3 regions of the Bacillus sp. SRL543 genome follow, and region 3 is predicted to be linked to each of the others. Evidence: riboswitches for the same ligand, from Rfam matches in the RefSeq annotation. Region 3 holds a riboswitch; each other region holds the start of a gene.

Region 1 (4,209 bases), 1.4 Mb from region 3:
GAATTGCAGTACACTCTATCATTCATGCAGGTTCCCACATTTTAAGCGGGGACATACTGACTTTCTGGTACAGGTCGCTGATTTCTTCATGAAGCCTGGTGTCCTCAGAGGACAGCTTCATGAGGAGCTGCATATCGTTCAATGCTTCTGAAATTTCCCTCAGATGCAAGTGCTGCTTATAGGTTAGATTCAGCAGCCTGATGATGGATAGCTCCAATTCCCGGCGGTATTCGTCTGCCCATTTGGCCTTGAACTGCGGGAGCAGCTTTGGCGGAATTTTGCCAGCGGCTTTTGATTTCAAAATCTTCATGGCTGTCCAGTCCTCTGCTTCCAGTGCCTGTTTGAGCAGGCGGCTGAACTGCAGGGCGTCAATTTCAATATCCCGGTTCATTGAGATAATATTGTTTTCAATCGTGAATGGATCAAGAATCCCGCCTCCTTGGAATGTCTTTCGCAGGTGGGTCAGGCTGACTCGGAGCTGGTTCTGCGCGTTGGCAACCGGCAGCCCAGGCCAAAAGGCCTCTGCTACAATATTCCTTGAAACCGGGCCATGAAGGCACAAGTAAGCCAGGATTTCCTTTGCCTTGCGCTGGTTCCATTTCCCTTCAATCACTGTGTTGCCTGCTGTCACTTTAAATTCATCAAGCATACAGACTTGAATCTTATCTTCGTTTGGAGGAGGCGTCTCGAATGCTGCCTCTAATTGGAGAAGCAGCTTTTGCGTATAAGAACTCCCTGCGTCGGGCTTTACTTCTGCCATTGCTGCCGGCTGGGCTAAGAACTCCCTGCATTTGGACAGCGTCAATTCCGGCTGGTCCAGTTGAATCAGATGAGATGCAGAAGGGATGATGTACTTTCTGCTCTGCCTGATATAGTCGCTGCTCAGCATGACAAGGGAAGATGGATAGAAGTGGTCGAATTCCCCCGCTAAAAACAGTACGGGTATATTCATATGCTTAAAATTGATTATGGATGATCCGGAGATTAAATCCCTTGCTAAAAAATAGGTGTGCAAATCAAGCTTCGAGCAGGCTTCCTTCAAAAGAAAGTAATGAGGGCCGATAGATTTATAAAGAAGGTGGCTTATCCAGAAATCTGCCAGACTTTCTTTACCAAGAAGCGGCATGCTGTTTTCTGAAGGCGATTTCCTGATGCAATCAGCTAAATTTACGGCAGGGGTCGAAAAGACAATGAACGAAAGGATGCTGCCCGGGTTCAATTCCTGCCATTGGGAGCCGAAGTATGCCCCAAGGCCCTGCCCGATAAAGTGGAAAGAAGAGGATCCTGTCTCTTCCAGGATGGACTCAAAATCTTCATTTAAAGTATTCCAGTCCAGAATTCCCTCTGCAATGCTGCTGTGTCCGTGTCCCCTAAAGTCGAATGTTATAGTATGGTAGTCTGCCAACTGTGGAAGAATAAGCTTCCAAACAGTGCGGTCCAGACCCAGTCCATGTGCAAGGATCAATGTCTCTGCATCAGGATTGGCTGAACTATTCAACTCAAAGCTTATTCCTCGTTTAGTCGTATTCATGCTGCCCCTCCGATATTTCATTGTGGCAATAGCCATTTATAATATTATCGGCACATCTATCCCTTTTATTAGGAAAAATAAATATACTTCCTTCAGCAGTTAGATTCTTATTGCCTATATTTTATAAAAATTAAAATCTGCAATTGATATAAAGGGCCAAAAGTAATATGATAATAGTATGAAAATTGAAAAAGGCAAACTTGTTGAAAAATAAGGACGCAAAGCCTCGAGTCTAAGGCGCAAGCTATGATCGTCGGGCTGCCAGGGTGAATATGTGGATGGCTTTGAATTCTGTGCTTAGTACTTTCAGAGCTAATCGGCCGAACCTTTTGGCGCAGTTACTGGAAGGAAAGGATGGAGAAACATGAATTTTTTTGGCACAGCAGAGTTTTTTGAGGAGCAGCTGAAAAAGGCTGCAGAGAGCGGAAAGAATCTATCAGCGAGCATCTCCCAGATTGAGTATGAGCTGAACTTTAATTTCATCTGTACAGACAGCCTCCGCAAGGAATGCCTGGCCAACCTGATGGCTGCAGGCAGGAAACTGGATCGCCAGCTGTCATCATATAGCGAGAAACATGCTGCAGTTGTGTAGCATTAAAAGAGGGTGGAGGAACTAATTCCTTCACTCTCTTTTGTTATTCTGGACCTGTTTAGCCGGGTTATCTTTTGTGCTGGTTCGACAAATTTCGATTGGGGGGTTGTAACCAATCGAAAAAGGCACCATATCGATTGGTTTGAGTCTTACTTCATGAGGGTAGATATTCCCATCTTTACATTTTGTGAAATGCAAACTTATTGAAAAATAAGGACGCAAAGCCTCGGGTCTAAGGCTCTGCAGAGCTATGACGGCCGGGCTGCCGCAAATAGGGAGAAGTTGAGATGATGTTGCCGGAAAAGGTTGACAGGGATTGGCTTGAATTGATCTTAGAAGCAAAAAGCAGCGGGATTTCATTAGGGGAGATCCATAGCTTCATCAATGGCACTCACCTATATTGGAGCTCAGCAGAGAGCAAGAAGCAGGACGAAGAAAAACAATAAGCAGCAATTGACTATACATATGATAACTTAAGTGTTAAATCTTTGGATTTGACACTATTTTTATGAGCTAAACTTTTCGACAGAAAACAGCAATAATCGGAAGGCAGCGGTGCCAGCCTTTCTACGCCTCAAGACCTACCCCATCTTACAGTCCTGGTCTATGGAAAAGAGGAGTTTTATCGTGTATTGTTGAATTAAATAAGATGATCTTACTTTTTCTGTCAGTGCGGGAGATTGGGTGAAACCTATTGTCTTTATACGTATGTACAGGTAAAGCAGGATTTTATGTCAGGAGTCGATATGAATGAACCGGATTGTTTCGTTTCTTATAGGCACGGTACTGGCTGTCCCGTTCGCCGGGTCGGTCTGGACGGTCAGCTATTTCGGATTTGACCAGACGTTTTTCTTGTCGGGGCTGATAGCAGGCGGTGCGGCCGTGCTGGTGTATCTAACCGCATTCCAGATCGGGCGCGTCCGTTTCCTCAGGAAGCACGGGCTGACGCGGAGGGAATATAAGTATATTAAGACAAACCTTGCAGAAGGGAAAAAGAAAATTTCCCGACTGCACATGTCCTTGTTTGCGATCCGCCATCTTCCTTCTTTGAAGCAGCGGATTGAGCTGATGAGAATCACAAGGAAGATTTACAGGCTGACCAAGAAAGAGCCGAAGCGTTTTTACCAGGCGGAGCGGTTTTATTTTTCCCATCTTGATTCTCTTGTGGAAATGAGCGAGAAATATGTGTTCCTTTCCACCCAGCCGAAGAAGAACCTTGAAATCGACCAGTCGCTGCTGGAAACCCGAAGGACCATCAATGAACTCTCCCAGACGGTAGAGAAAGATTTGTATGAAGTGATTTCCGATGATATAGACAATCTGAATTTTGAAATAGACGTAGCAAAGAACTCGATTAAGACATGGAAGGAAAACCGATTACCTGAAGAAAGCAGGAGGCTGAAATGAGCGAACAAAACCCATCATTAACGAAAAAGACGGGCAGTCTTATGGATGATATCCTTGCCGACCCGTTTGGCGACAGTAACGGCGGACCTGCCCTCGAGCTTGCAAAGGAAGATAGACCGGTGAAGCTAATAGACGTGATCCCGGAAGAAAACCGGGCGCGGGCCTATCAGATCGCAGAGCAGATCGACCCGAGCAACCATCAGGCCATGATTGCCTATGGCACCCAGGCGCAGACAAAGCTGCTCACCTTCTCGCACAGCATGCTCGAGCATGTCCAGAAGAAGGATATCGGCGAGGTTGGTGATATCATCAATGACCTGATGAAGCGCCTCAATGATATGAACCCGGATGAACTGAAGCAGGGCAAGCAGTCTCTGTTTTCCCGCATGTTCGGAAAAATCTCCGATTCTGTCCAGGAGATTCTCTCCAAATATCAAAAAACAGGAGCGCAGATTGACCGGATCAGCGTAAAGCTGGACCGCAGCAAAAATGTCCTCTTGTCTGACATCCATATGCTGGAAAAGTTATATGACACGAACAAGGAATATTTTCACGCTCTCAATGTCTATATCGCAGCAGGCGAGATCAAGCTCGAGGAACTGCATGATCAGACAATCCCGCAGATGAGGAAGGAAGCGGAAACGTCAGGCGACCAGATGAAGTTCCAAGAAGTCAATGA
Region 2 (4,209 bases), 110 kb from region 3:
TTGGCATGGTACAGCGCTGCATCTGCATTACGCGCCAATTCCTCCGGAGAACTCCCATTATGGGGGTACAAACTGATCCCGATGCTTGCGGTGATGAATAATTCATAGCCTTCAATATGGAACGGCTTTTGGATGCTGCTGGTTATTTCTGCAGCCAGCATGCTTGCATCCTCGATGCTTGCGGCCTTTGGGACGATAATGGCAAATTCATCCCCGCCCATCCGGGACGCAAAATGGTCATCTGGTATAGAATCCTTAATCCGCCCGGCAACTTCTTTCAGCAGCCGGTCGCCGATTGGATGGCCCAGGGTGTCATTGATATGTTTAAAGCGGTCAAGATCCAGGTACATGATGGCGAACTTTTCAGGATCTTTGTCCTGGAACACCTCATTCAGGGTCTGGTCGAATAATCTCCTGTTCGGCAGGCCTGTCATATAGTCATGGTAGGCGAGGAATTCCATCTGTGCCTCAGCCTGCTTTTGGGCTGTGATATCTGCGACAATGCCATCCAGGCGAATGAGCTTCCCGCTTTCATCATAGATGGGGATGAGGTGGTCGCTGATCCATTTAAGGCCACCGTCTTTTGCAATGATTCTGTATTGCTGCCTGACAATTTGACCTTCTGATATTTTATTCTGGTTGTTCATCACTTCCTGTGCATCTTCAGGGTGAATGGACATATTCCATATATTCGGATTTCTGTATACTTCTTTTTTGGTATAGCCGTAGATGGCAAGAATAGCATCGGAACAGATCAAAACCTTTTTGGTAGCAGGGTCAAGCGACCACACACCCACATCTGCATTATTATAAAAATTCTTGAATTGCTCCGTATTTTCCGCCAGCATGTTCTCTATCTCACGCTGTTCCGTAACATCACGCGTGATACCGACCGCCCGTTCAGGGGTGCCGCCTTCATCCAGGATCAAGGTGGACTGATGGTGCATCCGGCGTACACTGCCATCTTTCCGGATGATCCGGTATTCAATATCTGCGGGCCTTTTTTCAAAAAGTGATGTTTGATAGCGGTTCAGAAATGCCGATAGATCATCAGGGTGGATGAACGTTTTGTAGTATTCAAAGGAAGGATTGAAATCTTCTTTTGATACTCCGAACATTTCATACATATGCTCAGACCAGTAGGCGAAGTCTTCTTTGAAATAATAGTCCCAATATCCAAAGTCAGCCGTTTTCTGGGCGAGATTCAGCCTTTCCTCCGCCTTCTGCAGCATGCGCTCCTTATCAGCCAGTTCTGTGATGTCCTTGGCAATCCCGAATACGCCGGTTATCTGATTATCTGTAATGATAGGAATATTTGTGATATTTGCATCAAACTTTTCCCCGGATCTGTTGATGCCGGTCATATTGTAGTTTTGCGGTTTTCCTTTTGCGGCCAGTTTAAACATGTGCAGCACAAGGCTCATAGATTCCGGGGCAACAAATTGCCTGAAAGATATTCCTTGCATGTCGGGATCATAATGGAACAAACGGACGAGGGAATCGTTAAAGGCTGTCACATCTCCGTTTAAATCCAGTGAATATACGGCATCCGGATGGTTGTCAAAAAGAGATCTGTACATCTGTTCACTTATGCTGAGCTTTTGCTTTAAGTTTTCTTCAGCTGTAATATCCTTTGAGATCCCAATGATCCCGATGGTTTGGTTTTCCTGGATAATCGGGATGGCGACACTGTTTAACAGAATCAGCCCGCCGTCTCTGCGGTTGATCCGGAAAATATGTGTTTGGGTAGAACCCTGCAATACTGCCTGGAAGCTTGTCTCTGCCTTGGGGAGGTCTTCCTTGCAGACAAAGGGAAAAAATCCCCTCTTTTGAATTTCTTGTGCACTAAATCCTGTGGCCTTAACGGCCGCCTCATTTACTTTAAGGATTTGGCCTTCTTTATCCAGTATGTAAGCCAGGTCTGATGTGTTCAAGAATAAGCTTTCATAGATATGTATATTTTCAACCAGGGGGACACCTGGTTCTTGAATAGTTGTTTTCAAATTGTGATTTTCTATTTTTTTCAATGATTTCTTCACCTTTCTAGTAATCTGGCAAGGTGTCATGCTAAAAAAATAGCAAGCAGCCCGGCTGCCATAGCAAAAGCCTTAGGCCCGCAGCTTTGCGTCTTTTACTTTCATAAAATTTGCCACTTATATAGTACCATATACCTTTAATGGGAAATTAGGTATTTTAATGGTAATATATACCTACTTAAAGTTTGAGCCATTTTCAAGTTCATAAAAAAACGTTACACTATCCATAGGTGATTAATAATGAAGAATAAATATCTGCTCATATACGAAGACCTGGCATCAAAGATCCAGGATGGATATTATCCTGCAAGAAGCATTCTTCCGTCAGAAAATGAGCTGACCGAGATGTTTGAGACTTCGAGGGAAACGATCCGGAAGGCGCTGAATCTGCTGGCGCAGAATGGGTTCATCCAGAAGATCCGGGGCAAGGGCTCGATGGTGCTGGATTTGAAGAAGCTGCAGTTCCCGATTTCCGGCCTGGTCAGCTTCAAGGAGCTGGCGGGAAAAATGGGGCAGAAGGCGGAAACCGATGTGGCGGAGTTTGCGCTATCTTTCCCGGATGTTGATTTGATGAGGCAGCTTCATATCAAGGAAGAGGAAAAGATATGGAAAGTATGCCGTGTGCGCAAGATTGAAGGCGAGCGGATCATCCTTGATAAGGATTTCCTGGTTGAGAAGCTGGTTCCCGGCCTGACCGAGGAGATTTGCCGCAATTCGATTTTTGAGTATATCGAGAATACGCTGAACCAGAAAATCAGTTTTGCCAAAAAGGAATTCACGGTTGAAGATCCGACAGAGGAAGACCGGAGGATGCTCGACCTGGAAGGCTACCATTCGGTCGTTGTGGTGAAAAATTATATCTACTTTGATGATGCATCGCTATTTCAATATACCGAGTCGCGGCACCGGCCGGACAAGTTCCGTTTTGTCGATTTTGCGAGGCGGATGGACACGCCTTCCGGCTGACAGGATGTGCAGGGCTTGGCTTGAAGAAGAGGGAATATGGGTAAAAACTAACAGATAAATGTCTGTTAGTTTTTTTATTGCAAAAATCCTGGATAAGGGGATAAGAGTATGAAAATATACAGTCTGATTGGCATCGGCATCGGCCCATATAATCTAAGCCTGGCAGCTATGCTGCAGAAGGCCCCTGAATTGACGGCCCTCTTTTTCGACAAAACGCCCGAATTCTCCTGGCATCCCGGCATGCTGATCGAAGGCTCGGAGATGCAGGTGCCGTTTCTGGATGATCTGGTCACCCTTGCTGATCCAACGAGCCCATACACGTATTTAAATTATCTGCATGAACATGACAGGCTGACACAATTTTCCTATTTTCACCGGCTGGAAATCCCGAGGAAGGAATACAACCACTACTGCCAATGGGCAGCTTCAAACCTGGACAACTGCAGATTCGGCATGGAAGTGGCGGATGTGCGGGACCGGGAGGAAAATGGAGAGCGCTTTTTCGAGGTGACTGTGCTGAATATGGAAAAAGGGCAGGAAGAGACCTATTTTGCCAGAAATCTGGTTTTGGGCACAGGGAATGAACCATTGGTGCCGGACCATATGAAATATTTCCTGGGGGAAGACTGCATCCACTCCAGCCGCTATCTGCAGCATAAGGAAAAGCTGATTGACGGCGCGTCCATCAGTGTCATTGGTTCAGGGCAAAGTGCCGCGGAAATTTTTTATGATTTGCTTCAATGCCAGAAAAATCATGATTTTCAGCTGAACTGGCTGGCCCGCTCTGCCGGATTCCTGCAGCTGGAAAGCACAAAGCTCGGGCAGGAGTTTTTTTCGCCGGAATATGTGGACTATTTTCACAGCCTGCCTTACGAGGAACGTATTCATTCACTGGATACTTTGAACGGCCTCCGCAATGGCATCGAGCCGGGGCTGCTGGACAATATCTACAAAGAGCTTTATCACCAGACCATCGGAGGAGAGTCTGCCAAAGCGCGGATCCAGCCTCATGCCGAACTTCAAGGAATGGAGCGCACATCATCCGGCTTCGGGCTCCAGCTCCAGCAAAAGCAGTCCGAAACACCATTCAAGCTGTATTCTGAAAAAGTTGTCCTGGCCACAGGATACCGGCCGCATTTGCCGGAATGGCTGCTCAGCCGTTATGGAGGAGACATTCTCTGGGAGGGCGAGCGCGAATTCAAGGTGT
Region 3 (4,209 bases):
CCGTTTCGGCAGTAATGCTGGCTGCCAGCTGATCATTGCTGATGTTCAGGTCGCCCGAAGTGATTTTTGCAAGAATATCCCCGGACAATCCGTTGATTTCGATATCCCCTGAAGCCGTATATAAATCTGCATTCTCAGCGGTTGAGCCTTCAATTAGCATATCCCCGCTTGCTGCCTTAAACTTCAATTCCTTCGCATTTGAATCTACTACCCTTACATCTCCGCTCGCCACCTGGATTTCCATTTGGCCTCCGGCTTCCATTTTCTTCAGTGCAACATCACCGCTCTTTGTCTCAAAAATGCTGTCCTTGCTTTGAATGTTTTCCGCTTTGATATCGCCGGATAATACCTGGACAGCCAGTTCCTCATATTCCTTTTTCGGAAGAAGCACTTCTATTTTCACATCACGAATGATGACAACTCCCATGCGGAACATATTCTTCACATCAAGGTCGACATTCAGGGTGCCATTATCCTCGCTGACCTTCAGTTTATAATCATCCTTCAGTTTTTTGCTGACTTTCCCCGTTAGTGCCACCTTTATATCTTCTTCGCTGCCAGCCTCCCTGATTACCACATCAGTCGAAGCGCTATTTACCGAAATATGCCGGATGGAACCTGCTTCTATCGTCTCACTTTGATTGATATCAGCCGTGTTAAAATTCAGACCTCCCGAAGCGCTGAGTGTAATGGCTGAACCGCCGACACCAATCAGGAATAAAACGACCAAACCTGCCACCAGTTTCTTCATGCCGCCTTCTCTCCCTTTCCTTTGACTAGCCTGACATTGAATTTGATATAGCCGAGAAGTACCCGGTAAAAGAATTTGCCAACATAAATCATTCCGATGCTCAGCAGCAGGCCAAGGCTGAACAATGCCAGCGAAGCAAAGAAATTCAGCGTAATATCCTCAAAGCCTGTAAAAAAGGATGACCCCAGCAAAGCAAATGGCGATAGTGTCAAAACGAGTGCCACCGCACATAGTGAAATATAGACGCCAGCGAGGCCGACCAGCGGCCCAAGTATAAAGACCAGATTGAAAAAGCTGAGGCTGACCGCTGCCGTTGCCGCCTGAAATATATTAGTCACTGACTGCGTCTTCTCCGCTTTGACGATCCTGTAATCTGCAAGAAGATCGCGCGCTATCACATGCGGGTCGCCAAGCTCCTCCATGATCTCCCTTTCCGACTTGCCATTCGCGAGCCCGATTTCAAAATGCTCTTCATAGTCATACAGCATTTCCCGCCGGTCATACTCCGGCACCTTACCAAGCAGCTTCTCAAGCCTTGCCAAAAATTCATTGCCTGCCACTCGACTTCCCCTCCTCAACAAATTCATTAACCGCCAATGAGAACTGCTGCCACTCCTCGACCAGCATATACATATAATCCCTGCCCTTTTCTGTCAGTGAATAGTATTTTCTGGGAGGCCCTTCAGTTGATTCTGCCAGATAGGTTGTTAAATACTCTTCTTTTGTCAGCCTTCTGAGCAAAGGATAGAGCGTCCCTTCAGCCACTTCGATTTTATCCGAAATGTTCTGTGCAAGTTCATAGCCATATTGATCTTTCTTTGAGATCAGCAGCAGCACGCACAGCTCAAGAACTCCCTTTTTGAATTGAACATTCAATCCTTGCACCTCCACCGGTAGTGAACATTATTCAGTAGTCATGTAAATTCTTCCATCACTTCACAGACCCATCATACAATACACTACTGAACATTGCAAGGTACTGAACGTAAAAAAATACCTATTTATTACAAATAGGCATTTTACCGATCATATTATGGTTTCATATCCATCCAGCTTTGAAGATGATGGACAGCCATGCTGACATGGGAATTTGCGGAATAGAAGTCACGGACAAGTGAAAGCTGATTCTCCATTTTTGCTGTGCCTTCTTCATAAAAAGTAATATATGCGGCTTCTGAAGAGGCACCTGTCTCTGCGGCAATTTCTATCTTTTTCCCGAAGCGGGCCGCAAGCTCAACCTCGGTCCTGGACAGCTCGATCATTCCGTTAGGGCCTTCTGCCATATCCCTGTATGCCATGATGGTCACACTATCTGTATTCTTTATGACCCAGTCTGCAAGAGAATTCCTGCCGTATTTATTGCTGAACATCATTTCATCAAACCAGAAAGGAATATCTGCCCCGAAAGGAAGATGGAGGTCTGCGCACAGAGATGCTGCCTGTGCCATACGGGTCTGATAATTCACCACAGTGTTTTTGTAATTGCTTTCCCAGCCAGGCAGAAGATAGGGTTCAATATCCAGGTGGATGCCGGAAAACTGCTGGGAAGGGGCTGCCTGCTCCTGATAGGAAGATACCCATGAGAAGAAGCTGAGCATGGCCGCCTCCCCTTTTGCCGTCGCCCATTTAGGAGCTCCATCCAATGCATGGACACTGATTCCGCCGGCATTTGCTTTTTCTATAAATGATTGGTAGACAGATGCTGGCAGGCTCTGGTCAATCTGCAGATACAGCCTATCTGCCTGCTTGTCCCCCAGGAATCGAATGATTTCATCAGACCTGTCCTTTATCGCTGCTGTGTCCCAAAGCCAGGTTGAGCGGTTCATATCAGCAGCCTCTCCTTTCACGGGGCAGGCTGCAAATACGAGCAGTACAGCCAAAAAAGCTGTTTTGAAAAATTTTACGGTCATCTTCAGTTCTCCTTTTTATGATGCCATGACATCCATAAAAAGGAGCCCGGCAGCCTGGCAGCCATCCGCATGAATGCGGGAAGGCCCATAGCTTTGCGTCCCTGCCTTTCGACAGGTTTGCCTTTATCAGTTGTTTGTTAATTTGATTATAATCACTTTTCAGGAAAAATAAAGATATTTTTTAAGCAAAAAGACCCCCAAGTGCTGGGGGCCTTCTTCTTTAGTCTTTTGGCTGGTTTTCTTTCTTGCTTTTTGTGCCGGTGTTGAATTCAACCAGCTCTTCACTTGTCCAGCCTTCTCTTTTTTTATTATTGTTGCGCTGTGCGTTTGCATTTCCAAGTTTTGTCCTGCCCATGCTGCCTCGCTCCTTTACTAGCGTTTTCTCTGGTAGTATGGGCCTTTTCACAGTGTGTTATTCTGCTTTGGCAGCCTTACAGGAGAGGGGCTTTCCTCACTTTAGTACCCTGCTCGTAAGCATAGGCCATGCTGATCAGCCCGGGTTCTGAAAAAGCGGTCCCGGTAAATGTAATGCCAACCGGTTCATTTTCCAGAGAATATCCTGCTGGAACTGTGATGGAAGGATACCCTGCCTTTGCCGGAATGCCCGCCCCAAAGTTGTTAGGCGTCACGATGGCATCGAGATTATGCTGTTTCAGGACATGGTCAATTCCCTGCTCGGTTGAAAAATAGATATCTTCTTCGAGTGAGGATATGTAAGCTTCCTCAGTCAGGGTGCCGCTTGTTTTTTCGGCTGCCTCCAAGATGGTCTGCCCGTATTTAAGGGCCGCGCCACTGTTTTCGAGGTTAAAGGCGATCACATCCTCAAGCGATTTTACTTTAATATGCGGAGCAAGGCCGCGCAGATAGGCGTTAAGATCTGCTTTGAATTCGTACGTAAGCACATCATATTTCCATTCATTTTTCGTCGAAGGAATTTCTACAGAGTCGACCACTTCAGCGCCAAGAGCCTTCAGCTGTTCAACCGCATGGTTCATCACTTCAAGCTTGACCCCGCTCAAATAATCGAAATACACTTCGCGTGCAATGCCGATTCTTTTTCCTTTCAGCCCGTTTTCATCAAGAAAGCCTGCAAACTCGGTATAGTCTGACTCGGGATTGTTCTGGACAGCAGGATCTCTGTCATCATTGCCGGCAAGCACATCCAGAAGATAAACTGCATCCCTGACCGTTCTGGCCATAGGGCCTGCCGTATCCTGGGAATGCGCGATCGGGATGATGCCCCTTCTGCTGATCAGTCCGACCGTCGGTTTGATGCCGACAAGCGAGTTCTGGCTTGCCGGGCTGAGAATCGAGCCTGACGTCTCCGTTCCGACAGCCACTGCCGCAAAATTCGAAGCGATGGCTGCACCTGAACCTGAACTGGATCCGCCGACGTCAAAATGACCCGGTCCATAAGGATTCAGCACCTGCCCGCCCCTTGAGCTGTAGCCGCTCGGCATGCCCTCTGTCATAAAATTGGCCCATTCGGTCATATTCGTTTTCCCGATAATTACGGCCCCGGCCTTCCTTAAGGCTTCGGCCACATAG

The links. A riboswitch is a leader RNA that binds a small molecule or an ion and turns the genes downstream of it on or off. The one in region 3 is predicted to bind cyclic di-GMP.
Positions count from the first base shown of each region.
Region 1: it holds a riboswitch for cyclic di-GMP, as region 3 does, so the genes downstream of both, sinI (DNA-binding anti-repressor SinI) here and AC4E8B_RS03575 (amidase) in region 3, are expected to answer to the same signal.
Region 2: it holds a riboswitch for cyclic di-GMP, as region 3 does, so the genes downstream of both, AC4E8B_RS04120 (EAL domain-containing protein) here and AC4E8B_RS03575 (amidase) in region 3, are expected to answer to the same signal.

Region 1 is NZ_OZ481794.1:4,265,102-4,269,310, reverse strand. Features, by position in the region: gene AC4E8B_RS21750 (alpha/beta hydrolase) at 23-1,531, opposite strand; cyclic di-GMP riboswitch class I at 1,715-1,797, shown strand; gene AC4E8B_RS21745 (hypothetical protein) at 1,896-2,123, shown strand; cyclic di-GMP riboswitch class I at 2,307-2,393, shown strand; gene sinI (DNA-binding anti-repressor SinI) at 2,411-2,569, shown strand; gene AC4E8B_RS21735 (5-bromo-4-chloroindolyl phosphate hydrolysis family protein) at 2,874-3,530, shown strand; gene AC4E8B_RS21730 (toxic anion resistance protein) at 3,527-4,209, shown strand, end outside.
Region 2 is NZ_OZ481794.1:775,860-780,068, forward strand. Features, by position in the region: gene AC4E8B_RS04120 (EAL domain-containing protein) at 1-2,027, opposite strand, end outside; cyclic di-GMP riboswitch class I at 2,079-2,161, opposite strand; gene treR (trehalose operon repressor) at 2,277-3,002, shown strand; gene AC4E8B_RS04130 (lysine N(6)-hydroxylase/L-ornithine N(5)-oxygenase family protein) at 3,111-4,209, shown strand, end outside.
Region 3 is NZ_OZ481794.1:670,234-674,442, reverse strand. Features, by position in the region: gene AC4E8B_RS03590 (DUF4097 domain-containing protein) at 1-751, opposite strand, end outside; gene AC4E8B_RS03585 (DUF1700 domain-containing protein) at 748-1,311, opposite strand; gene AC4E8B_RS03580 (PadR family transcriptional regulator) at 1,298-1,627, opposite strand; gene AC4E8B_RS03575 (amidase) at 1,783-2,661, opposite strand; cyclic di-GMP riboswitch class I at 2,707-2,793, opposite strand; gene AC4E8B_RS03570 (hypothetical protein) at 2,882-3,016, opposite strand; gene AC4E8B_RS03565 (amidase) at 3,093-4,209, opposite strand, start outside.